One region of the Streptomyces sp. NPDC088147 genome, then DNA from elsewhere that is predicted to be linked to it. Evidence: riboswitches for the same ligand, from Rfam matches in the RefSeq annotation. Region 1 holds a riboswitch; each other region holds the start of a gene.

Region 1 (10,674 bases):
TGATGGGCGTCTCGCAACCGGCCGCGGCGGCGCGGTCGCGCAGCCGCAGATAGCCCTCGGGGTCGAAGAACATCTGCGTGATCGCGTAATCGGCGCCCGCGCGGCACTTGTCCACGAAGTGCCTGACGTCCGTGTCCCAGTCGGTGGACCGCGGATGCATCTCGGGGAAGGCCGCCACTCCGACGCAGAAGTCGCCGGACTCCTTGATCAGCCTGACCAGTTCAACGGCGTAGCGCACACCGTCCGGGTGCTTGACCCACTCGCCCATGGGGTCGCCGGGCGGATCGCCGCGTACGGCGAGGATGTTGCGGATCCCGGCGTCGGCGTACTGCCCGACCATGTTGCGCAGCTCGGCGACGGACTGACCGACGGCAGTGAGGTGCGCGACCGGTGTGAGCGTGCTGTCGGCGGCGATCCGCTCGGTGGCCCTGACCGTGCCCGCGCGGGTGGAGCCACCCGCGCCGTAGGTCACGGAGACGAAGCTCGGGGCGACCGCTTCGATCCGGCGCAACGCGTTCCAGAGGTTCCGCTCGCCCTTCTCCGTCTTGGGCGCCCAGAACTCGAACGAGTACGAAGTCTTGCCGGTCGCGAGCAGATCACGCACGGTCAGCGCGTGATCCGATCTGGTCGAAGCTGTGCCTAGGGCCATATGTGCAGGCTATCGAGGGTGGGGCGGTCCCCCAACCGGACGAGGGGCTTTTGCCCGGATTGCCGGTTAAGTAGCCGCGCTCCGGCACGGCACGTCCCCGTGCGCCGCGCTCCCGTCATCCGTACGCCGCACTCCGGCCATCCGTACACCCCGCCGCCGTCACACGGCACGGTCGCGCACGCGCTTCGCCAGGGCCGCGGTCGCCGCCGCCGGGTCGTCCGCCTCGGTGATCGCCCGGACGACGACGACCCTGCGGGCACCGGCGTCCAGCACCTCGTCGAGACGGGCGGCGTCGATCCCGCCGATCGCGAACCACGGACGATCCGTGGCACGGGACGCGGCGTACCGCACCAGGTCGAGCCCCGGGGCGTGGCGGCCCGGCTTGGTGGGGGTGGGCCAGCAGGGGCCCGTACAGAAGTAGTCCACGCCGGGCTCGGCGACCGCCGCGTCCACCTCGGCCTCGGCATGGGTGGAACGGCCGATCAGCGGCCTGTCCCCGAGGATCGCGCGCGCGGCGGGGACGGGCAGATCGCCCTGTCCCAGATGCAGCACGTCGGAGCCGATGGCATGGGCCACATCGGCGCGGTCGTTCACGGCGAGCAGCCGGCCGTGCCTGCGGCAGGCGTCGGCGAAGACCTGGAGGTGGTCCAGCTCCTCGGCCGCCTCCATGCCCTTGTCGCGCAGCTGCACGATGTCCACGCCCGACGCGAGCACGGCGTCGAGGAACTCGGCGAGATCCCCCTGCCGCTTACGGGCGTCCGTGCACAGATAGAGCCGGGCGTCGGACAGCGACGCGGAAGCCGCGGAAGCCGTGGCCATGGAAGATCCCCCCGTGATGTGTGGGTCGGCGGTGCGCGGCGGCCCGCGTACGGCCGGCGGACGGCCGTACGGGGGCGCCGCGCACCGCGGATGGCGATGTCGTCAGACGGCGAGCGCCTGGGCCCGGCGCTTCACCTCCGTGCCGCGATTCTCACTGAGCGCCTGCGCGGGCGTGCCCGGCAGGCTGGGGTCGGGGGTGAAGAGCCACTCGAGCATCTCTTCGTCGGTGAAACTGTCGTCCCTCAGGAGCGTCAGGGTGCCGGCGAGGCCCTTGACCACCTTGTTGCCGTCGATGAAGGCGGCGGGCACCTGGAGCGTCCTGTTCTCGCCGCGGCGCACCGCGATCAGCTGGCCTTCCTTCACCAACTGCCGCACACGCGTCACCTCGACGTCGAGCTTTTCCGCGATGTCGGGCAGGTGAAGCCAGGCGGGGACGAGAGCATCGATCTTTGCGTCAATCTCGGTCACAAGGACAAGCGTGCCATCCCGGACTGACAGACGGTAGCCGAGAAGCCCCAATCGGGCCGCCGCCCCGGCGGTGCCGCGATCCCGCACGAGGTCAGAGCACGGCCTTGCGCAGCGGTACGGACGGGTCCGCGGTCCGCTCCGGATCCAGCCGCGCGCCCGCCTCGATGAGCTTGCGGCCCTGCGCCAGATCCCGGGGCCTGCCGACGGCCAGCAGCGCGGTCGGCGCCCCGTCCCGCAGCCACACCACCGACCAGGCGCTCCCGGCGGGATCACCGCGCCGGACCAGGGTGTCACCGTCCGCGTGGTGGCCCGCGTACTGCACGAAGCGGCCGAACTGCTCGGACCAGAAGTACGGCACGGGGTCGTAGATCTCGTCGGTCTCGCCGACCACCTGCGCGGCGACCGTGCGCGGCCCCTGGAGCGCGTTGTCCCAGTGATGGACGAGCAGTCGCTCTCCGTAACGGGCCGAGGGGAACGAGGCGCAGTCACCCACCGCGTACACCTCCGGCAGCGAGGTCCGCAGCCGCTCGTCCGCCACGATGGCGCCGTCCGGGCCCAGCTCCATCCCCGATCCGGCCAGCCAGCCCGTCGCGGGCCGCGCGCCGATGCCCACGACCACCGCGTCCGCGTCCAGCCGCCGGCCGTCCGCGAGGAGCACCGCGCCCGGTTCGACACCGGCCACCCGGGCGTCCGTCAGCAGTTCGGCGCCGCTCTCCGCGTACCAGCCGGTCATGGGAGCGGCGACGTCGGCGGGCAGGGCGCCCGCGAGCGGCCGGTCGGCCGCCTCGACGACCGTCACGGCGCAGCCCGCCTCCCGGGCGGCCGTGGTGAACTCCGCGCCGATCCACCCCGCGCCGACGACCACGACCCGCTGCCTGCGGCCGAGCACCGGACGCAGCCGCTCCGCGTCGTCCAGCGTGCGCAGCAGATGGACGCCGGGCAGCGACTCGGTGCCCGGCAGGGCGATCGGTTCCGCGCCGGTCGCGATGACGAGGACGTCGTACGGGACGGGCCCGCGCGCGGTGTCCAGTTCCCGCGCGCCGGGGCGCAGTCCGGTCACGTCGAGGCCGAGCCTGAGCCGGACGGACAGCGCCGCGAAGTCGATGTCGAAGGCCGGGCTCTCCGCCTTGCCCAGCAGGACCGCCTTGGAGAGCGGGGGCCGGTCGTACGGTGGATGCGGCTCGGCGCCGAGTACGGTGACCGGGCCGCCGAAGCCCTTCTCCCGCAGGGCCACCGCGGTCTGCACGCCCGCCATGCCCGCGCCGACGACGACCACCCTCGGCTCTCCGGCCGGTTCTGTCTCCCGCTGTCTCTCGCTCACCCGATCACCTTAGACAGCCCGTCCCGGACAACTCCCGGAATGTCGGCGGGAACCTGTTCCACCACGCTCGTGCCGCTGCCCTCCTGGGACTCCCACTCCCAGGTCTCCTCCAGCCGCACCCGGCCGTCGGGAAGGCCGACCACGGTGGAGACGCAGTGCCCCGACGACGTCGCGCCGTCCCGCTTCAGCTGTACGTACCGGAAGTCCAGCCGGTCGCCCTCGCGCGTCCCGACGAGATAGCCGCGGACCACGTCACCGCCCTCGTACTCGGCGCGGATCACGCCGTCCTCCTCGCGGTAGACGAAGCGGGTGGCGGTGCCCACCTGCCCCGGTGCCTGGTCGGCGACCGGGGAAAGGACGAGTCCGTCCAGTGAACGGGCCACGGTAATCGCTCCCTTACAGCGCGGAGGTCAGGGCGTTAGGCTGGCAGCCGACACTACCTCGCGGGAGTCCGGACGCACCGGGCTGAGAGGGAGGCTGAGGCGGCCTCCGACCGTACGAACCTGATCCGGGTCATGCCGGCGAAGGGAGGGGCTGGACGCCCATGCAGTCACCCCATGAAGGAACAACGGGCTCCGACGTCCTCGTCATCGGGGGCGGGATCATCGGGCTGGTCACCGCCTGGCGCGCGGCGCAGCACGGGCTGCGCACCGCCGTCACCGACCCCGATCCCGGCGGCGGCGCGGCGCGGGTCGCGGCGGGGATGCTCGCGGCCGTCACCGAACTCCACTACGGCGAGGAGACGTTGCTCGGCCTCAACCTCGCCTCCGCCGCGCGCTATCCGGACTTCGTCGCCGAACTGGAGGCGGCGAGCGGGCAGGACACCGGCTACCGGGCGTGCGGCACGCTCGCCGTCGCCCTCGACACCGACGACCGCGCACAGTTGCGCGAACTGCACGCCTTCCAGCAGCGTTGCGGGCTGACGTCCCAGTGGCTCACGGGCCGTGAGTGCCGGCGCCTGGAGCCGATGCTCGCGCCGGGCGTACGCGGCGGTCTGCGCGTCGACGAGGACCACCAGATCGATCCCCGCCGGCTGGCGGCGGCCCTGCTGACCGCGTGCGAACGGGCCGGGGTGGTCGTCCACCGCGCCCACGCCGACCGGCTCTCCGTCGTGGGCGACCGGGCCGCCGGCGCCGTCCTGGCCGACGGCAGCGCGCTCACCGCGGACCAGGTGGTGCTGGCGGGCGGCAGCCTCAGCGGCCGGCTCGGGGGCGTACCGGCCGATGTCCTGCCGCCGGTACGGCCCGTCAAGGGCCAGGTCCTGCGCCTGACCGTGCCCGGTACATACGCGCCCTTCCTCTCCAGGACGGTACGGGCCGCCGTGCGCGGCAGCCACGTCTATCTGGTGCCGCGCGAGAACGGCGAACTGGTCGTCGGCGCCACCAGCGAGGAACTCGGCTGGGACACCACGGTCACGGCGGGCGGGGTGTACCAACTGCTGCGGGACGCGCACGAACTCGTCCCCGGCATCACGGAACTGCCGCTCACCGAAACCGTCGCCGGGCTGCGCCCCGGCTCACCGGACAACGCGCCGCTGCTCGGACCCACCGCGCTGCCGGGGCTGTCCCTGGCCACCGGCCACTACCGCAACGGGGTCCTGCTCACGCCCGTCACGGGCGACGCGATGGCCACGGTGCTGACGACCGGCGAACTGCCCCCGGAGGCCCGTGCCTTCTCCCCGTCGCGGTTCTCCTCGCGCCCCTCGCCCGTCGCGTCCATCCGTCAGGAGCAGACCGCATGAACATCTCCGTGAACGGCGAGCCCCGCGAGCTCGCGCCCGCCACCACCCTCGACGTCGTGGTCGCCACGCTCGCCCCCGCGCCCTCGGGGGTCGCCGCGGCCGTCAACGAGACGGTGATCCCGCGCACCCGCTGGTCCGGCACACCGCTCAACGACGGCGACCGCGTCGAAGTCCTCACCGCGGTCCAGGGAGGCTGAACCATGGCCGACGACCCGCTGACCATCGGCTCCGCCACGTTCGCCTCCCGGCTGATCATGGGCACGGGCGGCGCGCCCAGCCTCGACGTGCTGGAACGCTCCCTGACCGCCTCGGGCACCGAACTCACCACGGTCGCGATGCGCCGCCTCGACCCCGCCGTGCACGGCTCCGTCCTGTCCGTACTCGACTCGCTCGGCATCCGCGCGCTGCCCAACACGGCGGGCTGCTTCACCGCCGGGGAGGCGGTGCTCACGGCGCGTCTCGCCCGCGAGGCGCTCGGTACGGACTGGATCAAGCTGGAGGTGGTCGCGGACGAGCGCACGCTGCTGCCCGACCCCATCGAGCTGCTCGACGCGGCGGAGACCCTCGTCGACGACGGCTTCACGGTCCTGCCGTACACCAACGACGATCCCGTGCTCGCGGCGAAGCTGGAGGACGTGGGGTGCGCGGCGATCATGCCGCTGGGCTCCCCGATCGGCTCCGGCCTCGGTATCCGCAATCCGCACAACTTCGAGCTGATCGTGGAGCGGGCGGGGGTGCCGGTGATCCTGGACGCGGGCGCGGGCACGGCCTCGGACGCGGCGCTGGCGATGGAGCTGGGGTGCGCGGCGGTGATGCTGGCGTCGGCGGTGACGCGGGCGCGGGAGCCGGTGCTGATGGCGGAGGCGATGCGGCACGCGGTGTCGGCGGGGCGGCTGGCGTGGCGGGCGGGGCGGATGCCGCGGCGGCGGATCGCGTGGGCGTCGTCGCCGGTGGAGGGGGTGGCGACGCTGGACCCGGAGAGGCCGGCGTTCCCCTAGGTGTATTGATCACGAGCGTTGTTGACACCGGCCGGGCTTGATCATGGCGAAGACCTCCGGTGTGGTGGAGGTGTCTAAGCTGCACCGCACACGGAGGTCTTCGTGTCCCACCGTAATGCCCGGCTGACCGTTCACGGCAGGCGGATCCTGGTCGAGCGTGTCCTTGCGGGCCGTCCGGTCGCGCATGTCGCCGCGGAGATGGGCGTATCCCGGCCGACTGCTCACAAGTGGGTCCGCCGGTGGCGGGCCGAAGGTGACAGCGGCCTCGCCGACCGTCCGAGCAGGCCCCGCACGACCCCGCACCGCACCCCGGTCTCGGTCGAGGCCGAGGTGTGCCGTCTGAGGACCGGCCGCAAGCTCGGGCCGGCCCGGATCGGCCCGGTTCTGGGCCTGCCCGCTTCGACCGTGCACCGGATCCTGGTCCGCCACGGCCTGAACCGGCTCGCCTTCCTGGACCGTCCCACCGGCCGGGTGATCCGCCGCTACGAACACGCCCGGCCGGGCGACCTGGTCCACGTCGACATCAAGAAGCTCGGCAACATCCCCGACGGGGGCGGCCACAAGGTCATGGACCGCCGACAGGCGATGGACAACAAGCTCGTGACCACCGGTGAGCGCAGGAGCCGCAAGCCGGTGATCGGCTACTCCTTCGTCCACTCCGCGGTCGACGACCACTCCCGCCTGGCCTACAGCGAAGTCCTGCCCGACGAACGCCAGCACACGGCCGCGGGCTTCTGGCAGCGGGCGAACGCCTTCTTCGCCGCCCACGGCATCACCGTCCAGCGGGTCCTCACCGACAACGGCTCCTGCTACAAGGCCCGGCTGTTCACCCGGACCCTGGCCGCCGACGGCATCGCACACAAGAAGATCCGGCCCTACCGGCCGCAGACCAACGGCAAGGTCGAACGCTTCAACCGCACCCTCCTGGACGAGTGGGCCTACCTGCGGCCCTACACCTCGAACAAGGAACGGACCGAGGCCCTGGCAGACTTCCTCCACACCTACAACCACCACCGCAGCCACACCGCACTCAACGGACACCCGCCCATCAGCCGCGTTAACAACGTTGCGGGTCAATACACCTAGGGCGTGTCCTTGTCGCCGGGTTGCGGTCTCGTACGGCCGGTTCCGGGGCCCGTCGCTCGTGCGGGCGGTGAAGGGGGCGCGCAGGGGCCGTGTCCGGCGGCACCAACCCGCACACGACCACCGGCCCCGGCCAAAGACCACCGGCCCGGACGGCGCCCCCGCCGGACGCGCACCGTGGCTCGTAGACTCGGGCTCGTGGATACGACCCTCAAGGACCCCATCGTCGGGCACCTGCTCGACGGCCGCTACCGCGTGGACGCGCGGATCGCCGTCGGCGGCATGGCCACGGTCTACCGGGCCGTCGACATCCGGCTCGACCGGGTCCTCGCGCTCAAGGTGATGCATCCCGCCCTCGCCGCCGACGTCACCTTCGTGGAGCGCTTCATCCGTGAGGCCAAGTCGGTGGCCCGGCTGTCGCATCCCAATGTCGTCGCGGTCTTCGACCAGGGCGCCGAGGGCGCCTACGTCTATCTGGCGATGGAGTACGTCGCGGGGTGCACGCTGCGCGATGTCCTGCGGGAGCGCGGGGCGCTGCGGCCCCGGGCCGCGCTGGACATTCTGGAGCCGGTGCTCGCCGCGCTGGGGGCCGCGCACCGGGCCGGGTTCGTGCACCGGGACATGAAGCCGGAGAACGTGCTGATAGGGGACGACGGCCGGGTCAAGGTCGCCGACTTCGGACTCGTGCGGGCCGTCGGCGATGTCACGAACACCACCGGGAGCGTTCTCGGCACGGTGTCGTATCTGGCGCCGGAGCAGATCGAGCACGGCACGTCCGACACCCGCGTCGACGTGTACGCCTGCGGGGTCGTCCTCCACGAGATGCTGACCGGTGCGAAGCCGCACGGCGGGGATACCCCCGCGCAGGTGCTCTACCGGCATCTGAACGAGGACGTGCCCGCGCCGTCGGCCGCCGTGCCGGGGCTGGCCGTGGAGCTGGACGAGCTGGTCGCGGCGGCGACCGCCCGTGCCCCCGAGGTGCGGCCCGCGGACGCGGTGGCGCTGCTCGGGCTGGCGCGGGAGGCGCGGGCCGCGCTGACCGACGCGCAGCTGGACGCCGTACCGCCGCGGGCCAGGCCCGAGCCGGTGGACGGGGCCGGTGCCGACAACCGTACGGCGGTGATCCCGCGCATCCGGCCCGTCGAGCCTGCGGAGGACGAGACACCGAACCGCACGAGCCGGCTGGAGATGGCGCCCCCGCCGGACGCGCCGGGCCGCCGCCCGGTCATGCCCCGCCGGGGCGTCGTCGCGGCGGTGGTCGCCGTGCTGCTGGTGCTGGGTGTCGGTACGGGTGTCTGGTACATCAATTCGGGACAGTTCACGCGTGTTCCCTCGCTGCTCGGCCAGAGCGAGCGGGAGGCCACGAAGCGGCTCTCGGACGCGGGGCTCGAGGTGAAGGTCACCAAGGACTTCAGCGACTCCTTCGCCCGCGGCACGGTCATGGGCAGCGACCCCGCGCCCCGCGTGCGGATCCGCGGCAACGGCTCGGTGACCGTCGTGATCTCGCGTGGTCCGGAGATCGTCAAGGTCCCGGATCTGGAGAGCATGCCGCTGGGCGAGGCGCGGCGGGCGCTCAAGAAGGTCGGGCTGGCGGCCGGGGTCGTCACGCGGGAGTTCGACGACGACATCCAGCAGGGCACCGTGATCAGTTCGGCCCCGGCGTCCGGGAGTGGGGTGCGGCCCGATTCCGGGGTCGCGCTCGTGGTGAGCAAGGGCAGCCCGGTGGACGTCCCCGATGTGACCGGTGAGTCCGTGGAGGACGCCACCGCGGAGCTGGAGGACCAGGGGCTCACGGTGAAGGTCGCGGCCGAGCGCGTGAACTCCCCCGAGGACGCGGGGTCGGTCGCCCGGCAGTCCGCGGCCGAGGGTGCCCAGCTGGCGCGGGGCGATACGGTCACACTGACGGTCTCCCAGGGGCCGCGGATGATCTCCGTACCCGATGTGACCGGTAAGACGACCGACGAGGCCACGAAGCTGCTGAAGGAGGCGGGCTTCGAGGTCACCGTGGACCGGGGCTTCCCCTTCCTGGGGAAGACCGTGGAACAGCAGTCGGTCGAGGGCGGCCAGGAGGCCCCCGAGGGCAGCACCATCACCATCACGACCAAGGGGCTCTAGGAGTGACGCGCAATCCCGTCGGCAGCCATGTCCCGGTGGCCGGCGGCCTCGCCTCGACCGGTCTGGCCTACGCACGTGAGCTGGGCGCCGAGACCGTCCAGGTCTTCGCGGCCAATCCGCGCGGCTGGGCGACTCCGCCGGGCAATCCGGCACAGGACGAGCGGTTCCGCGCGCAGTGCGCGGCGGAGGACATCCCGGCGTATGTGCACGCGCCCTATCTGATCAACTTCGGTTCGCATACGGAGGCGACCGCCGAGAAGTCGGTGGAGTCGCTGCGGCACAGTCTGCGCCGGGGCCGGGAGATCGGCGCGCTGGGCGTGGTCGTGCACACGGGCTCGGCGACCGGCGGACGGCCCCGCGAGGTGGCGCTCGCGCAGGTACGGGAGCGGATGCTGCCGCTTCTCGACGAACTGACCCATGACGACGATCCGTTTCTGCTGCTGGAGTCGACCGCGGGACAGGGCTTCTCGCTCTGTTCGAGGACCTGGGACTTCGGCCCGTACTTCGAGGCGCTCGACGCCCATCCCAAGCTGGGCGTCTGTCTGGACACCTGCCATATCTTCGCGGCCGGGCACGATCTGGCGGGACCGCACGGGATGCGGCAGACGCTGGATCTGCTGGTGGACACGGTCGGCGAGGGGCGGCTCAAGCTGATCCACGCCAATGACTCCAAGGATGTGGCGGGCGCGCACAAGGACCGTCACGAGAACATCGGCGCGGGACATATCGGCGAGGAGCCGTTCCGTGAGCTGTTCGCGCATCCGGCGACCGAGAACGTACCGCTGGTGATCGAGACACCGGGCGGCACGGAGGGGCACGCGGCGGACGTGGCACGGCTGAAGAAACTCCGCGACGGCTGACGCCGGACCGCGTCGCGGACACGGCCTACAGCTCCGGGCCGTCCCCCGGGACTTCCTGGTAGGAGTAGCGCTGCTCGGCCCAGGGGTCGCCGACGTTGTGATAGCCGCGCTCCTCCCAGAAGCCGCGGCGGTCGGCGGTCATGTACTCCACGCCCCGGACCCACTTGGGCCCTTTCCAGGCGTACAGCTGCGGTACGACGAGCCGTACGGGGAAACCGTGCTCGGCGGTGAGCAATTCACCGTCCTTATGGGTGGCGAATATCGTCCGGTCCGAGAGAAAGTCGGCGAGCCGCAGATTGGAGCTGAAGCCGTACTCGGCCCAGACCATGACATGGGTGACGCTCGCCGCGGGGGGCGCGAGTTCCGCGATCGTACGGGCGGGGACGCCGCCCCATTCGGCCCCCACCATGCTGAACTTCGTGACGCAGTGCAGATCACCCACGACGGTGGAGAACGGAAGCGCCGAGAACTCCTCGTGATTCCAGCAGTGCTTGTCGCCGTCGGCGGTGGCTCCGAAGACCCGGAACTCCCAGCGTTCCTGCCGGAATTTCGGTACGGGCCCATAGTGGGTCACCGGCCAGCCGCGCTGTAGACGCTGCCCCGGTGGTAGCTCGGACTGT
Region 2 (10,674 bases), on a different contig from region 1:
AGGTCCCGTACACTTCTTGTGGCGATCCGGGTCACCGGGTCGACTTCGCACGCCCCGCCATCGGCCCCTTCGCGCCGATGTCAGCGCTTCTCGGTCTCGGTCTTCCGTGGCACAGCGCATCGGGGCGTCAGGCGCGACTGCCGTCCGGCGGACGCGACAACCGAGTATCTCAAGGAGTACGGCCATGGCCGTCGTCACGATGCGGGAGCTGCTGGAGAGCGGCGTCCACTTCGGTCACCAGACCCGTCGCTGGAACCCGAAGATGAAGCGCTTCATCTTCACCGAGCGCAACGGCATCTACATCATCGACCTGCTCCAGTCGCTGTCGTACATCGACCGCGCCTACGAGTTCGTCAAGGAGACCGTCGCGCACGGCGGCTCCATCATGTTCGTCGGTACGAAGAAGCAGGCCCAGGAGGCCATCGCCGAGCAGGCGACGCGCGTCGGCATGCCCTACGTCAACCAGCGCTGGCTGGGCGGCATGCTCACCAACTTCTCCACCGTCTACAAGCGCCTTCAGCGTCTGAAGGAGCTTGAGCAGATCGACTTCGAGGACGTGGCCGCCTCCGGCCTCACCAAGAAGGAGCTGCTGGTCCTCTCCCGCGAGAAGGCCAAGCTGGAGAAGACCCTCGGTGGTATCCGCGAGATGCAGAAGGTGCCCAGCGCCGTCTGGATCGTCGACACCAAGAAGGAGCACATCGCCGTCGGTGAGGCGCGCAAGCTCCACATCCCGGTCGTCGCGATCCTCGACACCAACTGCGACCCCGACGAGGTCGACTACAAGATCCCGGGCAACGACGACGCGATCCGCTCCGTCACCCTGCTCACCCGCGTGATCGCCGACGCCGTCGCCGAGGGCCTCATCGCCCGTTCCGGCGTCGCCACCGGTGACTCGAAGCCGGGCGAGAAGGCCGCCGGCGAGCCGCTCGCCGAGTGGGAGCGCGACCTGCTCGAGGGCGAGAAGAAGGACGACGCCGAGAAGCCGGCCGAGGCCGAGGCCAAGGCCGAGGGCGACGTCCAGACCTCCGCCGAGACGGAGAAGGTCGCCGACGCGGAGCAGGCCGAGGCCCCCGCCGAGGCTCCGGCCGCGGACACCGAGCAGGCCTGACCTTCCCCAGGTTCGGTAGTTGACGGCGGGGGCCCACCGGCCCCCGCCGTTCACCCGTAGATCCTTCAGACCTTCGAGAGAGAATTACAGATCATGGCGAACTACACCGCCGCTGACGTCAAGAAGCTCCGTGAGCTCACCGGCGCCGGCATGATGGACTGCAAGAAGGCGCTCGACGAGGCCGACGGCAACGTCGACAAGGCCGTCGAGCTTCTCCGTGTCAAGGGCCAGAAGGGCGTCGCCAAGCGCGAGGGCCGTTCGGCCGAGAACGGCGCTGTCGTCTCCCTCATCTCCGAGGACAAGACCTCCGGCGTTCTGCTCGAGCTGAAGTGCGAGACGGACTTCGTCGCCAAGGGTGACAAGTTCCAGACCGTCGCCAACACGCTCGCCGCCCACGTCGCCGCGACGTCCCCGGCCGACCTCCCGGCGCTGCTCGCCTCCGAGATCGAGGCCGGCAAGACCGTGCAGGCGTACGTGGACGAGGCGAACGCCAACCTGGGCGAGAAGATCGTCCTGGACCGCTTCGCGCAGTTCACCGGCGGTTACGTGGCCGCCTACATGCACCGCACCATGCCCGACCTCCCGCCGCAGGTCGGCGTCCTCGTCCAGCTGGACAAGGAGAACGCCGAGGTCGCCAAGGACGTCGCGCAGCACATCGCCGCCTTCGCGCCGAAGTACCTCAGCCGCGACGAGGTCCCGGCCGAGACGGTCGAGAACGAGCGCCGCGTGGCCGAGGCCACCTCGCGCGAGGAGGGCAAGCCCGAGGCCGCCCTGCCGAAGATCGTCGAGGGTCGTGTCAACGGCTTCTTCAAGGACGTCGTCGTGACGGAGCAGGCGTTCGCCAAGGACAACAAGAAGTCCGTCCAGAAGGTCCTGGACGAGGCCGGTGTCGCCCTGACGCGCTTCGTGCGCATCAAGGTCGGCGTCTGAGTCTGTACGCGATCAACCCAAGACCCCGATAGGGTCTGACGCAGTCGTCCGGGTACCTGCCGGGCGGCCGCAGATCTGACGAGGAGGCCATTGCCGCACAGGGAACCGCAAGGACCCCGGCAATGGCCTTCTTCGTATGCGCACGAGGAGATCTCCATGGAACAGGCCGACACAAGCGACGACGGCAAGAAGAGCGACGACGGCAGGAACCACGGCCGCGGACGCTTCATGCTGAAGCTGTCCGGTGAGGCGTTCGCCGGACGGGGAGCGCTCGGCGTCGACCCCGATGTCGTCCACGCCATCGCCCGCGAGATCGCCGCCGTCGTCCGGGACGGCGCCCAGATCGCGGTCGTCATCGGCGGGGGCAACTTCTTCCGGGGCGCCGAACTCCAGCAGCGCGGCATGGACCGGGCGCGCTCCGACTACATGGGCATGCTCGGCACGGTCATGAACTGCCTCGCGCTCCAGGACTTCCTGGAGAAGGAGGGCATCGACTCCCGTGTCCAGACCGCCATCACCATGGGGCAGGTCGCGGAGCCGTACATCCCGCTCCGCGCCGTGCGCCACCTGGAGAAGGGCCGCGTCGTGATTTTCGGCGCCGGTATGGGCATGCCGTACTTCTCGACCGACACCACGGCCGCCCAGCGCGCGCTGGAGATCGACGCCGAGGCATTGTTGATGGGGAAGAACGGGGTCGACGGGGTGTACGACTCCGACCCCAAGACCAACCCCGCCGCGGTCAAGTTCGACGCCCTGGAGTACGGCGAGGTGATCGCCGGAGATCTGCGGGTCGCCGACATGACCGCCATCACGCTGTGCCAGGACAACAAGCTGCCGATCCTCGTCTTCGAATTGCTGAAGGAAGGCAATATCGCGCGTGCGGTCAAGGGTGAGAAGATCGGCACGCTCGTGAGCGACCAGGGCACCCGGAGCTGATCCGGGGCCGCCCCGCACGGGATGGACAAAGCCCTGCCGGTCGGACACCGTGCAGGACAAGACGCGACGCAGGTTCCGCCGGCCGATTCGCACGCCGGGCCCACTCAAGACACGCAGGAGCAAGTGGTGATCGAAGAGACCCTCCTCGAGGCCGAGGAGAAGATGGAGAAGGCCGTCCTGGTCGCCAAAGACGACTTCGCCGCGATCCGCACAGGGCGGGCGCACCCGGCGATGTTCAACAAGATCGTGGCCGACTATTACGGTGCCCTGACCCCGATCAACCAGCTCGCCTCGTTCGCCGTGCCCGAGGCGCGGATGGCCGTGGTGACCCCGTTCGACAAGAGCGCGCTGCGCAATATCGAGCAGGCGATCCGCGACTCCGACCTCGGCGTCAATCCGAGCAACGACGGCAACATCATCCGGGTGGTGTTCCCCGAGCTGACGCAGGACAGGCGCAAGGAGTTCATCAAGGTCGCCAAGACCAAGGCCGAGGACTCGAAGATCTCGATCCGCGCGGTCCGCCGCAAGGCCAAGGAGACCATCGACAAGCTGATCAAGGACGGCGAGGTCGGCGAGGACGAGGGCCGCCGCGCCGAGAAGGAGCTCGACGACACCACCGCGAAGTATGTCGCGCAGGTGGACGAGCTGCTGAAGCACAAGGAAGCCGAGCTGCTCGAAGTCTGATGAACGACTCTTCCCGGGGAGCCTCGTCGACAGCCGGATACTGGGGACCGACCGACCCGGGGGCTGTCCCGGCGGGTCCCGCATACGATGAGCATCCCGCACAGCAGACTCGGCCCATGCCCATCGTGCCCGACGGACCCGCCGACAGCGGGAACCAGGATGACGACCGGGGGGCCGCTCGGCCGGGCGGCCCCCTGTTCCGTGACAAGACCCCGCAGGAGCCCATGGCAGCCCCTCCGCCACCCCCGCCGAAGAAGCGGGCCGGACGCGATCTGCGTGCGGCCATAGGGGTCGGTATCGGGCTCGGCGCGGTGGTCGCGGCCTCGCTCTTCATCGTCAAGGCCGTCTTCATCGGCGTCATAGCGGTCGCGGTGGTGATCGGGCTGTGGGAGCTGACCTCACGGCTCCACGAGAAGAAGGGCATCAAGGCACCGCTCGTGCCACTCGCCGTCGGCGGCGCCGCGATGGTCGTCGCCGGGTACGCGCGGGGGGCGGAGGGTGCCTGGGTCGCGATGGCCCTCACCGCGCTCGCGGTGCTGATCTGGCGGATGACGGAACCGCCCGAGGGCTATCTCCGAGATGTCACGGCGGGGGTCTTCGCCGCGTTCTACGTGCCGTTCCTGGCCACCTTCGTCGCGATGATGCTCACCGCGCACGACGGCCCGTGGCGGGTGCTGATGTTCCTGGTGCTGACGGTCGTCAGCGACACGGGCGCGTACGCGGTCGGCTGGCGCTTCGGTACGCACAAGCTGGCGCCCCGTATCAGCCCCGGCAAGACCTGGGAGGGGCTGGCCGGAGCCGTCGGCTTCGCGATGGCGGCCGGTGCGCTCTGCATGGAGTTCATGATCGACGGCGGGGTCTGGTGGCAGGGACTGCTGCTCGGGCTCGCGGTCGCGGCCAGTGCCACCCTCGGTGATCTCGGCGAATCCATGATCAAGCGGGATCTCGGCATCAAGGACATGGGCACGCTGCTTCCGGGCCACGGCGGGATCATGGACCGGCTGGACTCCCTGCTGCCCACGGCGCCCGTGGTCTGGTTGCTGCTGGTGCTCTTCGTGGGCTCCGGATAGTGCTCTCGTCCCCGGCGAGGTCGGCCCGTCGCGGCACTACCCGTACCGGTTACCCTGAAAGGGCTCGCCGCTCACGGGTGGCGGGCCCTTTTTGAGCCCCGCGGCTGTGAAGCCGTTCCCGTGAGGTCTCCCGGCACCGGCACCGTCCTGCCGTACTCCCCGCCACGGCGGGGGTAGCCCGGCCTCGCCGCACCGAGGAGATTTGGTTTTTCATGGCCCCGCCGACACCCGGAGAACTCACTTTCGTCGCGCCTCGCGGAGCCAAGAAGCCCCCGCGGCATCTCGCCGACCTCACCCCCGCCGAGCGCCGCGAGGCCGTCGCCGCGATCGGTGAGAAGCCGTTCCGCGCCAAGCAGCTGTCGCAGCACTACTTCGCGCGGTACGCGCACGACCCCGAGCAGTGGACCGACATCCCGGCCGCCGCGCGCCAGAAGCTCGCCACGGAGCTGCTGCCCGACCTGATGTCGGTGGTACGGCACATCTCGTGCGACGACGACACCACGCGCAAGACCTTGTGGCGGCTGCACGACGGCACCCTCGTCGAGTCGGTGCTGATGCGCTACCCGGACCGGGTCACCATGTGCATCTCCTCGCAGGCGGGCTGCGGGATGAACTGCCCGTTCTGCGCCACCGGCCAGGCCGGTCTGGACCGTAATCTCTCCACCGCCGAGATCGTGCACCAGATCGTCGACGGGATGCGCGCGCTGCGTGACGGCGAGGTTCCCGGCGGTCCCTCGCGGCTGTCCAACATCGTCTTCATGGGGATGGGCGAGCCGCTCGCCAACTACAACCGGGTGGTCGGGGCGATCCGCCGGCTCACCGACCCCGAGCCGGACGGTCTGGGCCTCTCGCAGCGCGGGATCACCGTCTCGACGGTCGGTCTGGTGCCCGCGATGCTGCGCTTCGCCGACGAGGGCTTCAAGTGCCGGCTCGCCGTCTCCCTGCACGCGCCCGACGACGAACTGCGCGACACCCTCGTGCCGGTCAATACGCGGTGGAAGGTGCGGGAAGTGCTGGACGCCGCCTGGGAGTACGCGGAGAAGTCGGGCCGCCGGGTCTCCATCGAGTACGCGCTGATCCGCGACATCAACGACCAGGCGTGGCGCGGCGACCGGCTGGGCCGGCTGCTCAAGGGCAAGCGGGTGCACGTCAATCTGATCCCGCTCAACCCGACGCCCGGCTCGAAGTGGACGGCGTCGCGCCCCGAGGACGAGAAGGCGTTCGTCGAGGCGATCGCGGCCCACGGCGTGCCGGTGACCGTACGGGACACCCGGGGCCAGGAGATCGACGGGGCGTGCGGACAGCTGGCCGCCTCCGAGCGGTAGGAGCCGGAGGAGTCGGTACGGCGCCACGGGGTAGCCTTGGCCTGAACGTATTGCATATTTTCCGACAGGGGAGCGCCACAGCGCTGAGAGTGCGGCACATGTCCGTGGGAGCGGGCAGCGGTCGCAGACCCTCTGAACCTTGCCCAGGTCATTCTGGGTAGGAAGTTCGGACACCACTCAAGCTGTAGCGCCCTGCCCGGAGTCCGGACCGTACGGACCCCGGGCAGGGCCGCGTCTTCTCCTGGACATCCCAGGAGGAAAGTCAGTGAGCAGTACCCGTATTCGTCCCGCCCGTACGCGTACCGGCACGAGAAGGGCGGCGGCCGGCGCGCTCGCCGCCGCGCTCGGCGTCTCGGCGCTCGCCGCCTGCGGCGGGTCCGGCGGCTCCGCGTCGTCCGGTGACGGCGGCAGCGGCAGCCCGGAGTCCAAGACCGTCACCCTCGTCAGCCATGACTCGTTCAACGCCTCGCCCGCCGTGCTGAAGGAGTTCACCAAGGAGACCGGTTACACGGTCAAGGTCCTGAAGAGCGGCGACGCCGGGGAGGCCCTCAACAAGGAGATCCTGACGAAGGGTTCGCCCCAGGGCGATGTCTTCTTCGGTGTCGACAACACCCTGCTCTCCCGCGCCCTCGACAACGGCCTGTTCACGCCGTACAAGGCGAAGGGCCTGGACCGCGTCGAGGAGAGCGCGCGGCTCGACAAGGACAAGAACCGGGTCACCCCGGTCGACACCGGCGACATCTGCGTCAACTACGACAAGAAGTACTTCACGGACAAGAAGCTGACGCCGCCGCGGACCTTCGACGATCTGATCAAGCCCCAGTACAAGAACCTCCTCGTCACCGAGAACGCCGCGACCTCCTCACCCGGCCTCGGCTTCCTCCTCGGCACGGTCGCGCGGTACGGCGACAAGGGCTGGCAGGACTACTGGAAGAAGCTGAAGGACAACGGAGTCCAGGTCGTGGACAGCTGGGAGCAGGCGTACAACGACAGCTTCTCCGGCTCCGCGGGCGGCAAGAAGGCCAAGGCCGACCGGCCGCTCGTCGTCTCGTACGCCTCCAGCCCGCCCGTCGAGGTGCTGTACGCCGACCCCCGGCCCGAGGAGGCGCCGACCGGGGTCTCCACCGGGACCTGCTTCCGGCAGACCGAGTTCGCCGGGCTGCTGGGCGGCGCGAGGAACGAGGCCGGCGGCAAGGCGCTGCTGGACTTCCTGATCGGCGAGAAGTTCCAGGCGGACATGCCGCTGAACATGTTCGTCAACCCCGTGGTCAAGGACGTCGCGCTGCCGGAGCTGTTCACGAAGTTCGGCGCGACCGTCGACACGCCCGAGGCCGTGGCGCCCGACACGATCGCCGCCCACCGTGAGCAGTGGATCCAGTCGTGGTCCTCACTCGTAGTGAAGTAACCGCCAGGACGCCGGGGGGAGGACGGCCGGGGCGCGGCCGGGGGCGCGGAAACGCCGTACGGCTCGCGCTCATGGCCGTGCCCGTCGCCTTCTTCGCGGTCTTCTTCGCCTATCCGGTGGCCGCGATCGTGGGCCGGGGGCTGAAGACGGACGGCGGCTGGCAGGTCGGCCGGATCGGGGACGTACTGGCCCGCCCGGACATCCTCGGCGTCCTGTGGTTCACCACCTGGCAGGCGCTCGCCTCCACCGCGCTGACCCTGCTGATCGCGCTGCCGGGCGCGTATGTCTTCGCCCGCTTCGACTTTCCCGGCAAACAGCTGCTGCGCGCGGTCGTCACCGTCCCGTTCGTGCTGCCGACCGTCGTGGCCGGCACCGCCTTCCTGGCGCTGCTCGGGCGCGGCGGACTCCTCGACGACCTGTGGGGCGTACGGCTCGACACCTCCGTCTGGGCGATCCTCCTCGCGCATGTCTTCTTCAACTACGCGGTGGTCGTCAGGACGGTGGGCGGGCTGTGGGCGCAGCTCGACCCGCGCCAGGAGGAGGCGGCCCGGGTGCTCGGCGCGGGACGGCTCGCGGCCTGGTGGCGGGTGACGCTGCCGGCCCTCGGCCCCGCCGTCGCCGCCGCCGCGCTGATGGTCTTCCTGTTCACCTTCACCTCCTTCGGGGTCGTACAGATCCTGGGCGGCCCCGGCTTCTCCACCCTTGAGGTGGAGATCTACCGGCAGACCGCGCAGCTCCTCGATCTGCCCACCGCCGCCGTGCTCACGCTGGTGCAGTTCGCGGCGGTCGGCGCGGTCCTCGCGGTGCACGCGTGGACCGTACGGAGGCGGGAGACCGCGCTGCGGCTGGTCGACCCCGCGCTGACCGCACACCGGCCGCGCGGCGCCGGGCAGTGGGCGCTGCTCTGCGGGGTGCTCGGCACCGTACTGCTGCTGATCCTGGTGCCGTTGGGGGTGCTCGTCGAACGCTCCCTGGGTGGTCCCGGCGGGTACGGATTCGACTTCTACCGGGCCCTCGGATCGGTGGAGTCCAGCGGCGGCACCTTCCTCGTACCGCCGCTGGAAGCGGTCTGGAACTCCCTGCGGTACGCGCTCGTCGCGACCGCCGTCGCGCTGGTGGTCGGAGGACTGGCCGCCGCCGCGCTCACCCGGCGCGCGGGCCGTCTCGTGCGGGGCTTCGACGCGCTGCTGATGCTGCCGCTCGGTGTCTCGGCCGTGACCGTCGGCTTCGGTTTCCTGATCACGCTGGACAAGCCCCCGCTGGATCTGCGCGCCTCCTGGATCCTGGTGCCGCTCGCCCAGGCGCTGGTGGGGGTCCCCTTCGTCGTACGGACCATGCTGCCGGTGCTGCGGGCGGTGGACGGTCGGCTGCGCGAGGCGGCGGCCGTGCTCGGGGCGTCGCCGCTGCGCGCCTGGCGGGAGGTGGATCTGCCGCTGGTACGGCGGGCGTCGCTGGTCGCCGCCGGGTTCGCGTTCGCCGTCTCGCTCGGCGAGTTCGGCGCGACGGTCTTCATCGCGCGCCCGGACCGGCCGACGCTGCCGGTGGCCGTCGCACGGCTGCTGGGGCGGCCGGGTGAGCTGAACTACGGCCAGGCGATGGCCCTTTCCACGGTCCTGATGGTGGTGTGCGCGGTGTCGCTGCTGGCGCTGGAACGTATCCGTACCGACCGCTCGGGAGAGTTCTGATGGCCTTGCTGACCCTGTCGGACGTGACCGTACGGTTCGGCTCCCGCACCGCGCTCGACGCGGTGGATCTGGAGATCGCCGAGCACGAGATCGTCTGTGTGCTCGGACCGAGCGGCAGCGGCAAGTCGACGCTGCTGCGGGTGGTCGCCGGGCTCCAGGAGCCGGCCGGCGGACGGGTGGCGCTCGACGGCTCCGACCAGTCGGGGGTACCGGTGCACCGGCGCGGCGTCGGCCTGATGTTCCAGGACCATCAGCTCTTCCCGCAGCGTGACGTGCGCGGCAATGTCGCCTTCGGCCTGCGGATACGCGGCGCCACCCGGGACGAACAGGACCGCCGCGTCGCCGAGTTGCTCGACCTCGTCGGGCTGCCGGGGGCCGGCCGCCGGGCCGTCGCCGAGCTGTCGGGCGGCGAACAGCAGCGGGTCGCGCTGGCACGGGCGCTCGCGCCGAGGCCGCGGCTGCTGATGCTGGACGAACCGCTCGGCCAGCTCGACCGCGGCCTGCGCGACCGGCTCGTGGTCGAACTGCGCGGTCTGTTCGGACGGTTGGGCACGACCGTGCTCGCCGTCACCCATGACCAGGGGGAGGCCTTCGCGCTCGCCGACCGGGTGGTGGTGATGCGCGACGGCCGTATCGCCCAGACCGGCACCCCGCTGGAGGTCTGGCAGCGGCCCGCCTCCGCCTTCGTCGCGCGGTTCCTCGGCTTCGGCAATGTCGTGGACGCGACGGTGAGCGGCGCCGTCGCCGACACGGTCTGGGGCAGGGTCCCGGTCCCCGACGGATCGGCCCAGGGCGAGCGGACGGTGCTGGTCCGGCCCGCGGGGGTACGTCTCGTGGACCCCGGCGAAGGGCTGCGCTGCACGGTCGGGGCGCGTACGTTCACCGGCGGCCGGGTCACCGTACTGCTACGGCCCGGCGCACTCACCGGCGCACCGGACATCGAGGCCGAGTGCGGGCTGCGCGAGGCGCCGGAGGAGGGCGCGGAGGTGGGGGTCGCCTTCGCCGCCGAGGAGGTGGTGGTGCTGGCCGCCCAGGACCGGCCGGGCATGAGGGCGGGGGATCAGGACCGGCCGGGCATGAGGGCGGCGGATCAGGACCCGCAGAGCGTGCGGGCATCGGACCGGGGCCGGCCGGGCGTGCGGGTGGCGGACACGGCCGGGCCGTCCCCGAACCTCACGGGTCATGGCGCCCCGCGCCCGGCCGCACCAGACCGAGTTCGTACGCCAGGATCACCGCCTGCGCCCGGTCCCTGAGCCGCATCTTCGCGAACAGCCGGTTGATATGCGTCTTGACCGTGTGGTCCGAGATGGTGAGCCGGCCGGCGATCTCGGCGTTGGACAGACCGCGCGCGATCAGTACGAGCACCTCGGCCTCGCGCGCGGTCAGCCCGTCCAGCGTGCGCACGGGCAGCACCGACTCGCGCTGCCGAGCGAACTCCGCGATCAGCCGCTTGGTGACCTCGGGCGCGAGCAGCGCGTCGCCCCTGGCCACGACCCGTACGGCGTGCAGCAGTTCGGGAAAGGTCGCGTCC
Region 3 (8,685 bases), on a different contig from region 1:
ACTTCGTCGTGAGCGGCCGTGCCTCGCTCACCGTCGGGATGGAGACCACGCAGGTCAGCCGGGGAAGTGTGGTGTACGTCCCGGCCGGCACCGCGCACAAGTTCCATCACATCAGCGAGGACCTGCGCGTGATGGTCGTGTTCTCCCCGCCCGAGGGCTGACCGCCGCCCGCGCCCTTCCTGTCCTCCCCGTTCATCCGCCCACCGCTTCCCCGCCGTCCGTCCCGCTGCCTCGCCGTCCCCGACCGTCCGCCTCCCGACCCTCAGGTCCGCCTCAGGGTCGGATCAGGGGAGATCGGGGGCCGCGGGGCCGCCACGCACGCCCCCTCGCCTCTAGCATCGAGGGAGCAAGACGGATACTCGGGCTTTTCGGCGAAGCGAGGTAAGGACGATGGCGGTTCGGGGCGTACTCTCGGGGCTTCCCTGGTGGGTGAAGTGGATCGCGGTTCCCGTGATCGTCCTCGTCGTGTTCGGCGGACTGATCACGACGGTCGTCTCGATCGTGGTCGGCCTGCTCTTCAAGCTGCTGATCCTGGTGGCCCTGGTCGGCGGACTGGTCTATGTCGTACGGAAGTTCATGTCTTCCTCTTCCTCCTCGTCGCGCGGTGACTGGTAGAACTCCCCGCTCGAACGGCCGTTAGCCCGCGCGAGGGAAAGGTGAAGGGGAAAACATCCCTCGCCCCGGCCTGCCCTTAGAGTGGCAAACCACTGTCGCGCCCTGGGAAAACACCATCGAAGATCGCTCTGACCATTGGTTTGTGCGATTTTTCTGGGCGGGGCCTCAAGGTTCCTCGGATCCGTCTCGAGGTGCCTTCGGTCCCTCGGTTCCCTCAGGAGTGCGGCGGGCGCGCGGGGGCGGCCCCCGCGGGCGGGCTCTCGCCCGTCAGCACGCCTGGGGGTGACCTTTGGCCACAGCTACACGTACCGCAGCCCCAACTCTGATCGGTTCGGTACAGCGAGCGCTGCGACTGCTGGAGTCGGCGGCCTCCCATCCGGACGGGGCCCCCGCGAAGCAGCTCGCACGCGAGGCCGGCCTCCCGCTCCCCACCGCCTACCACCTGCTGCGCACGCTCACACACGAGGGCTATCTCCGACGGGAGAGGGGCGTCTTCGTACTCGGCGACGCCGTACAGCGGCTGGCGCACGGCGACGCCCCGCAGAATCGTCGCAGCAAGATCACCGAATCGCTCGGCCGATGGCACGACGCGACCGGGGCCCCGGTGTACTTCGCGGTCTACGACAACGGTGAGATCGATCTCGTCTCCGTGGCGGACAGCCCCGCGGCCCCGGCGGTCGCCGACGGGGCGGACATCCGCGAGAGCGGGCACGCACACGCGCTCGGGCAGTGTCTGCTCAGCCGGCTCGACGAGGAATCCCGCCGCGACCATCTGGACCGCTACCCCGTCCGCCCGCTCACGCCCTATTCCGTACCGGACCGCGGGACGCTGCTGGAGCGCCTCGGGTCGCTGGGACCCGCGGAGCCGGTGGTGGAGCGACAGGAATACCGGCTCGGCACCGTCTACGCGGCCGTACCGATCGAGGCCGGAGCCGCCGCGGGCGCCGTGGCCATTTCCATACCACTCCATCAGCAGGAACAGCTGCTTCTGGCGGTCGAGCGGTTACGCAGAGAGATCGAATCGCTGGCGAACTCTCTCGCCGTCTCTATCAGTATCTGAAAAATTACTCCTTGTGATCCGCTAGCGCTTACAGCACGATTGCGTCAAGAGGGTCCATGGGATCATTCCCAGCCACTGCTTCATCTACTCCGGAGTACACGATGCGCGAGTCGGTCCAGGCCGAGGTCCTGATGAGCTTCCTCGTCTCCGAGGAGCTCTCGTTCCGAATCCCGGTGGAACTCCACTACGAGATGCGGGATCCCTACGCCGTGCGGATGACCTTCCATCTGCCCGGCGATGCCCCCGTGACCTGGACTTTCGGCCGCGAACTGCTGCTCGACGGAATCAACACGCCCAGTGGGGACGGCGATGTGCATATCGCGCCGACCACGCCGGAGGACCTCTCCGACGTCCATATGCGGCTCCAGGTCGGCGACGATCACGCGCTCTTCCGCGTCAGCGCGGCGCCGCTGGTGGCCTTCCTCGACCGTACGGACCGGTTGGTCCCGCTCGGTCAGGAGCGCACGCTCAGTGACTTCGAGGGCAATCTGGAGGAGGCGCTCGGTCGCATCCTCGCCGAGGAGAACGCCGGCTGACCGACCGTCCGGCCTCACGCCAGCACGGTCACTTCTTGCGCCGGCGTCCCCTGCCACCGAGCTTGCGGGTCAGCGCGTTCTGCGCCGGCAGCGAGGTGGCCGTCGTAGAACCCTGTTCAGGCGCTGAACCGTGTCCGGGCGCTGCCCCCTGTCCTGGCGCCGAACCCGGGCCGGGGCCCGGTCCCGCGGGCGCCGGGTACGGTGCCATGCCAGGCGCCTCCGGGGCGTGCCGGTCGGCGGAGACCACCAGCGCCGCCAGCGCTGTCGTGACCGGCACGGAGGCGACCAGCCCGATCGAACCCACCAGCGTGCGGACGATCTCCTCCGCCACCAGCTCGCTGTTCGCGACCGTTCCCATGCTCGACTGCGCGATCGAGAAGAGCAGCAGCAGCGGCAGCGCCGCGCCCGCGTAGGCGAGGACGAGCGTATTGACCACCGAGGCGATATGGTCCCGGCCGATCCGGATGGCCGCCCGGTAGAGCGCGCGTGGTCCCATCGTCGGATCCGCCTGACGTAGCTCCCAGACCGCCGAGGTCTGGGTCACCGTCACATCGTCGAGCACGCCGAGCGAACCGATGATCACGCCCGCCAGCAGCAGACCGCTCATGTCGATCTCGGGATACAGGCCGTGGATCAGCCCGGTGTTGTCGTCGGTGTTGCCACTCAGGCTCGCCCAGCCGATGAAGACGGACCCCAGCAGCCCGATCAGCAGTAGCGAGATCAGCGTGCCCAGGACCGCGACCGAGGTACGTGCCGTCAGACCGTGGCAGAGATAGAGGGCGATCAGCATGATCGCGCTGGCGCCGACGACCGCCACGATCAGCGGATTCGATCCCTGCAAGATCGCGGGCAGGATGAAGAGCGTCAGAACGGCGAACGAGGCGATGAGCGCGACCAGCGCCATGACGCCGCGCATCCGCCCCACCACGACCACCACGAGCGCGAAGATCCCCGCCAGCAGTGTCAGGGGGAGCTTACGGTCCACGTCCGTCACGGAGTACTGGAGATCCCGCGGCGCATCGGGTGCGTATGCCACCACGACGCCCTGTTTCACGTGAAACTGCCGCGGCGCGTCCGGCTGGACGACCTCGACGAAGGTCCGCCCCTTCTCCTTGCCGGTCGTGACCTCGACCGTGGCCTTCTTGCACTCCCCGGTCTCCGCCCGCTGCGCCTCACGCCCCTGGGGCTGTGTGGTGTCGCCGGTCGACGGGAGCTGGGAGGCGTTGACGTCCTTGCAGTCGACCCGTTCGATCCGTACGACCTGGCCCTGCTCCGTCTGCCGGTCGAAGCCCACACCGGTGCGCTCGTGTGCCGGGGCACCGCCCGGCCAGAGCACGGCGAGCCCGACGGCCACGGCGACCGCGAACGGAATCAGGACCGCCGCGATGACTTTGCGGAGGTGCTGGGAGACCGGAGCGGCCGGACCATGGCTGTGCGAGTGGCCGTGCGCTTCGTGAGTCTGCTGGGGAGGGGTCACCGACCGATCATCGCAAGAAGGAAGGGGCCCTCTGTTCAGCACGCCGGATATGACGCTAGCGTGGAGGCAACCTTTGCACACGCGGGAGCTCGGAGCACCGGGCTGAGAGGGCGCTGACTGTGTGCCCGGGGTCACTTCCCCGGACACCTGCGCTGCGCCGACCGCTGAACCTGTTACCGGGTAATGCCGGCGTAGGGAGTAGGTCTCATGACCGTTCAGGCCGCACATCCGTCTGCCTCCGATTCGGGGAAGCCGAGCGAGGCCGGAAAGTCCATCGGCTGGCACAAGGGATATGTCCAGGGTTCGCGCCCGGACCTCCAGGTGCCCGTCCGTCAGGTGCATCTCACCAACGGCAAGGACGTCACGCTGTACGACACGTCGGGTCCGTACACCGATCCCGGAGTCGAAACCGACGTACGCCGCGGTCTCGCACCGCTGCGCGAGAACTGGATCATCGGTCGCGGCGACACCGAGGAGTACGCGGGCCGACCGGTCCGTCCCGAGGACGACGGGCTCAAGCACACCTCACCGCGCGGAGGACTGCTCCGGAGCGGATCGACCGATCTGCGCGGTCTCGACGCGGTCTTCCCCGGCCGGCCGCGTCAGCCCAGGCGAAGCAGGGACGGGCAGCCGGTGACCCAGCTCGCGTATGCCCGGCGCGGTGACATCACCCCGGAGATGGAGTACGTCGCGATCCGCGAGAACGTGCCCCCGGAGGTCGTCCGCGAGGAGATCGCCGCCGGGCGGGCCGTCCTGCCGGCCAATGTCAATCACCCGGAGATCGAGCCGATGATCATCGGCAAGCGGTTCCTGGTGAAGGTCAACGCCAACATCGGCAACTCCGCCGTCACCTCCTCCATCGAGGAGGAGGTGGAGAAGATGACCTGGGCGACCCACTGGGGCGCGGACACGGTCATGGACCTCTCCACGGGCCGCAATATCCACACCACCCGGGAGTGGGTGCTGCGCAACTCCCCCGTTCCCATCGGCACCGTCCCGCTGTACCAGGCGCTCGAAAAGGTGGACGGCAAGGCCGAGGAGCTGACCTGGGACATCTACAAGGACACGGTCATCGAGCAGGCCGAGCAGGGCGTCGACTACATGACGGTGCACGCCGGAGTGCTGCTGCGGTATGTGCCGCTGACGGCCCGTCGCAAGACGGGCATCGTCTCGCGCGGCGGTTCGATCATGGCCGCCTGGTGTCTCGCGCACCACAAGGAGTCGTTCCTCTACGAGAACTTCGAGGAGCTGTGCGAGATCCTCGCGGCGTATGACGTGACGTACTCCCTGGGTGACGGTCTGCGGCCCGGTTCCATCGCGGACGCCAACGACGAGGCGCAGTTCGCCGAGTTGCGCACGCTGGGCGAGCTGAACTCGACCGCGAAGCGGCTGGGCGTGCAGACGATGATCGAGGGCCCGGGGCATGTCCCGATGCACAAGATCAAGGAGAACATCGACCTTCAGCAGGAGATCTGCGAGGAGGCGCCGTTCTACACGCTCGGCCCGCTGACGACCGATGTGGCCCCGGCGTACGACCACATCACCTCCGGCATCGGCGCGGCGATGATCGCGTGGTGGGGCACGGCGATGCTCTGCTACGTCACCCCCAAGGAGCACCTCGGTCTGCCGGATCGTGACGACGTGAAGACCGGTGTCATCACGTACAAGATCGCGGCCCACGCTGCGGACCTGGCCAAGGGGCATCCGGGGGCGCAGGAGTGGGATGACGCGCTGTCGGACGCCCGGTTCGAGTTCCGGTGGGAGGACCAGTTCAATCTGGCACTCGACCCGGACACGGCACGGGAGTTCCATGACGAGACCCTGCCGGCCGAACCCGCGAAGACCGCGCATTTCTGTTCGATGTGCGGGCCCAAGTTCTGCTCGATGAAGATCAGCAGAAGCATCACAGAGCAGTTCGGCGGCGACGAGCCGGCGGCGTCCGAGGAGGAGATCGCCGAGGGCATGCTCAAGAAGTCGGCGGAGTTCGCGGCCTCGGGCAACCGGGTCTACCTGCCGCTGGCCGACTAACGAGGGCGCACATGTGATCGGCCCGCGACCTCATGGGCGGAGTCGCGGGCCGATTTTATTGCGCCACGGTCTTGTGAGTCGGTGAGCTTCGGCTAGACCGGACCGCTTGTTTCAAACCGGCACTAGCCCATTTCATTGACCGTTTCCGGTTCAGGCCGTTCTGCTGGACTCCCGACTCTCTTTATAGCCAGAGTTGCAGAACGGGTGAGTCAAGGCCGCGTTGCTGGGAGCCCCTGTTCCTCCATCTTCCTTCCGAATCTTGTGGTCTACAGTGACGGATTTGAAGTCCAGGCGGGCTCTGCAAATTTCACACCTGGTGGCTGCCGTCAACGTCTCCTTCAGGAATACAGAGTTCTTCGTCTCGGCCGAGAAATTTCTGCGGTGGGTCCGGTCATCGTCGGTAGTGACCTTCACGGGCACGCGGGGCGACGTGGTGTCTGCTTGCAGGCGGGCAACTATCTCGGCGGCGTCAGCTCCTTCAGCCATCGCTTCGAAGGCGACTCGGTACATTTTCAAAATGGATGGCACGGAACGCTGCAGACTTCCGTACGCCTGCACGATCTGGTTCAGGAAATACTTGTGGTCGACCAGGAATTCCTCGAACTTCTCGCGAATGTCCGTAAATTTGAAAAGCCGGTTCTTCTCTGCCAGCTCTTGGATGAATTCTGTCGCGGCCAGGAAAGCCGCCGCCTGAAATCGCCCTGTAGCGCTGTAGAAATAGACTGCGGGGTGAAGTCCGAGGGACGCCGGTTCGTTCCCTGCGATCCTGCCAGCGGTCCTTTTTACTGCCCGCATATATTTGAGCGTGCTGGCGCCATCGAGGTCGTCAGCCAAAATGTCGAGCTGGTCCTGGCTTCTGCTTCCGCGCTTTCCTGTGCCCAGGTCTCGGCGGGTCTTGTTGACGAAATTTACTAGCTCGAACACCATCTTGACGCTATCAGCAGAGTATCCCCTGCCAGCTACCGGAAGATCGGCCGAGCGGATAGCGATATCCATGTTCGGTTTGAAGATCAGGTCGTAGACATCCTTGGCGAGAGACTCGATCTCCGCCTGGACTGTCTCCTCGAAAGATGACCAGTATTTGTGTCCGGTGCCTGCTCGGATGAAGGCGCGAGCGGCGAGTGCGTTGGGCTTTCGGCGCGCCTTGATCATTTCGAGTTCGATCGGATCGATTGGTGTTGCCTGTTGGTTGATCCTAAAGAACGAACTCTCCGCCTTCTCTGCCTCTCCGTTCACCCACTGGAGGTGTACCGCGAAAGCACTTAGGTTTCTTGCGAGCTGAAGCTTCTCCCTCGAAGTGGTGTCGGGGTTTCTGAGGGCGAGGCCCAGGTCTGCGTACGATCCGATGCTCTGCTGGATCAGCTTGCGCGTGGCTTCGGCAGCCTTCTTCTGCTCGCTTGGGATTGAATTATCGAAGAACCTGATTGATGTGTGCTTGTCGCCGTAGTCGTCTTGGACCCAAGCGGCGAGCGCGCTGAGTCTATGGGCGCCATCAATTACGAAGATATTCCCGCTAGCTGGGGAGCGCCATAGGATGATGGAAGGAATCAAATCGCCGGCAAGGAAGCTACGAACGAGTTCGGCAACCTTTTCGGGTGTCCAGTTAGCCGTTTCTCGCTGAAAATCAGGTTTCCGCAGGACGTTGTACATAAGACTGTCCTGGGTGAGGTCAGTGATTTTCAACGTGGTGCTTAGGACGGAGGTCGGGGCTGCCTGTTCGGACGGCAGAGCCTCAAAATCTTCACGTGGGATCAATGCGTCAAGATTGACCATGTGTGTCGGCATTACCAGTCCCCTTCGCATGTCTGCTGCTAGGCAGAGTCATTCACGCGCGTCGAATCACGGTCACACTAACGGTTTCTGGCGTCAATTGGGGGTGAATGATTACCCTCGACGTACTGGAGAGTATTTTTATCTACGTATGACACTAAATTTCCCCTTTTGCCCATATGTGCCTTCTATCGATCGCGCCAAGTGGTTGCTCAAGGCGTCGGCAGGGCTGTTTCCCGTTGTGGAAATTCGATGCCTTGCAACGCCCTCGTGTTACTCGGGACCATGAAGCGGTACACAGGGCAGCCGTAGCGAGGGGGCAGCACGTGGAGGCCAGGAAGCTCGTAACGACCTGTGAGAACGGTGACTGTCCCACGCTGTATGCGACGGACAGAGACACCCTTCTCGTGCAGGGTGAGACCCGGACTGGCCACGGGTTGGAGATCCCGGCGCACGAGACCCTGGTCGAGATCCCCATGGAACTCATCCGGAAGGCCATCCGTGATCAGCTCATCTAGCAACCTGGCGGAGCGGTTCAAGACGTTCCACCGCGAGGCATTCCGACTGGAGATCCTGGACGAGTACAACGTCCCGTCGAGCGCGGATAACCTCCGGGCCTTCCTGGCGGGTGAGCCGCAGCCGGAGGACTACAACGCGGGATGGGTCGAGACCGTCCGGGCCGCTACGCACGCCGGCAAGCGGATGCACCGGGTGCACATCGTCTCCCGTCCGCTGACGGACTACCTCCGCTATGAGCTCGGCTGGGGGTACGTGAAGAACATGACGGGCGGTGAGGAGTTCTTCATCCTGGACGTCACCGAGAGGCCGAACCCTTTGGCAGGAGTGCCGGACTTCTGGCTGTTCGATGAGGTTTCCCCCGTCGTCATGAACTACGACGACGCAGGTGTGTTCCTCGGGCCGGACTTCCTTGAGGCCGGGCGTGCGGCGGAGTTCGTCCGTTACCGGGACACGGCTCTCGCTCACGCCGAGCCGTTCCCCGAATGGTGGGCGAAGTACGGCGGGTGAACAGAACGGAGCTGGGTACAGCGCTGCGGGCTCTGCGACAGGCATCCGGTAAGGAGGCCAAGGCGGTAGCCCGTAGCGCGGTCATGTCCACCGCCAAGCTGTCGAAGATTGAGAACGGCCACGTGGCGCCCAGCGTGATCGACGTGGAGCGCATCCTGACGGCCTTGGAGGTG

Evidence for each region. A riboswitch is a leader RNA that binds a small molecule or an ion and turns the genes downstream of it on or off. The one in region 1 is predicted to bind thiamine pyrophosphate.
Region 2: linked by a shared signal. The riboswitch ahead of ACIOGX_RS29310 (thiamine ABC transporter substrate binding subunit) and the one ahead of thiO (glycine oxidase ThiO) in region 1 are both predicted to bind thiamine pyrophosphate.
Region 3: linked by a shared signal. The riboswitch ahead of thiC (phosphomethylpyrimidine synthase ThiC) and the one ahead of thiO (glycine oxidase ThiO) in region 1 are both predicted to bind thiamine pyrophosphate.

Annotation. Positions count from the first base shown of each region.
Region 1 covers NZ_JBIUSY010000002.1:905,485-916,158, reverse strand. The annotation lists gene metF (methylenetetrahydrofolate reductase [NAD(P)H]) at 1-649, opposite strand, end outside; gene thiE (thiamine phosphate synthase) at 809-1,468, opposite strand; gene ACIOGX_RS09280 (Rv2175c family DNA-binding protein) at 1,571-1,936, opposite strand; gene ACIOGX_RS09275 (NAD(P)/FAD-dependent oxidoreductase) at 2,028-3,257, opposite strand; gene ACIOGX_RS09270 (hypothetical protein) at 3,254-3,640, opposite strand; TPP riboswitch at 3,691-3,804, shown strand; gene thiO (glycine oxidase ThiO) at 3,802-4,998, shown strand; gene thiS (sulfur carrier protein ThiS) at 4,995-5,195, shown strand; gene ACIOGX_RS09255 (thiazole synthase) at 5,199-5,996, shown strand; gene ACIOGX_RS09250 (IS481 family transposase) at 6,099-7,082, shown strand; gene pknB (Stk1 family PASTA domain-containing Ser/Thr kinase) at 7,278-9,194, shown strand; gene ACIOGX_RS09240 (deoxyribonuclease IV) at 9,197-10,054, shown strand; gene ACIOGX_RS09235 (sulfite oxidase-like oxidoreductase) at 10,080-10,674, opposite strand, start outside.
Region 2 covers NZ_JBIUSY010000009.1:98,494-109,167, reverse strand. The annotation lists gene rpsB (30S ribosomal protein S2) at 185-1,108, shown strand; gene tsf (translation elongation factor Ts) at 1,202-2,038, shown strand; gene pyrH (UMP kinase) at 2,195-2,974, shown strand; gene frr (ribosome recycling factor) at 3,101-3,658, shown strand; gene ACIOGX_RS29320 (phosphatidate cytidylyltransferase) at 3,658-4,728, shown strand; gene rlmN (23S rRNA (adenine(2503)-C(2))-methyltransferase RlmN) at 4,941-6,053, shown strand; TPP riboswitch at 6,110-6,235, shown strand; gene ACIOGX_RS29310 (thiamine ABC transporter substrate binding subunit) at 6,319-7,458, shown strand; gene ACIOGX_RS29305 (ABC transporter permease) at 7,530-9,143, shown strand; partial or broken gene ACIOGX_RS29300 (ABC transporter ATP-binding protein) at 9,143-10,174, shown strand; gene ACIOGX_RS29295 (response regulator transcription factor) at 10,317-10,674, opposite strand, start outside.
Region 3 covers NZ_JBIUSY010000003.1:656,599-665,283, forward strand. The annotation lists gene ACIOGX_RS13795 (cupin domain-containing protein) at 1-161, shown strand, start outside; gene ACIOGX_RS13800 (DUF5326 family protein) at 391-615, shown strand; gene ACIOGX_RS13805 (IclR family transcriptional regulator) at 905-1,675, shown strand; gene ACIOGX_RS13810 (SsgA family sporulation/cell division regulator) at 1,777-2,211, shown strand; gene ACIOGX_RS13815 (YibE/F family protein) at 2,240-3,688, opposite strand; TPP riboswitch at 3,760-3,903, shown strand; gene thiC (phosphomethylpyrimidine synthase ThiC) at 3,896-5,716, shown strand; gene ACIOGX_RS13825 (HNH endonuclease family protein) at 5,867-7,501, opposite strand; gene ACIOGX_RS13830 (hypothetical protein) at 7,813-8,004, shown strand; gene ACIOGX_RS13835 (DUF6879 family protein) at 7,988-8,512, shown strand; gene ACIOGX_RS13840 (helix-turn-helix domain-containing protein) at 8,509-8,685, shown strand, end outside.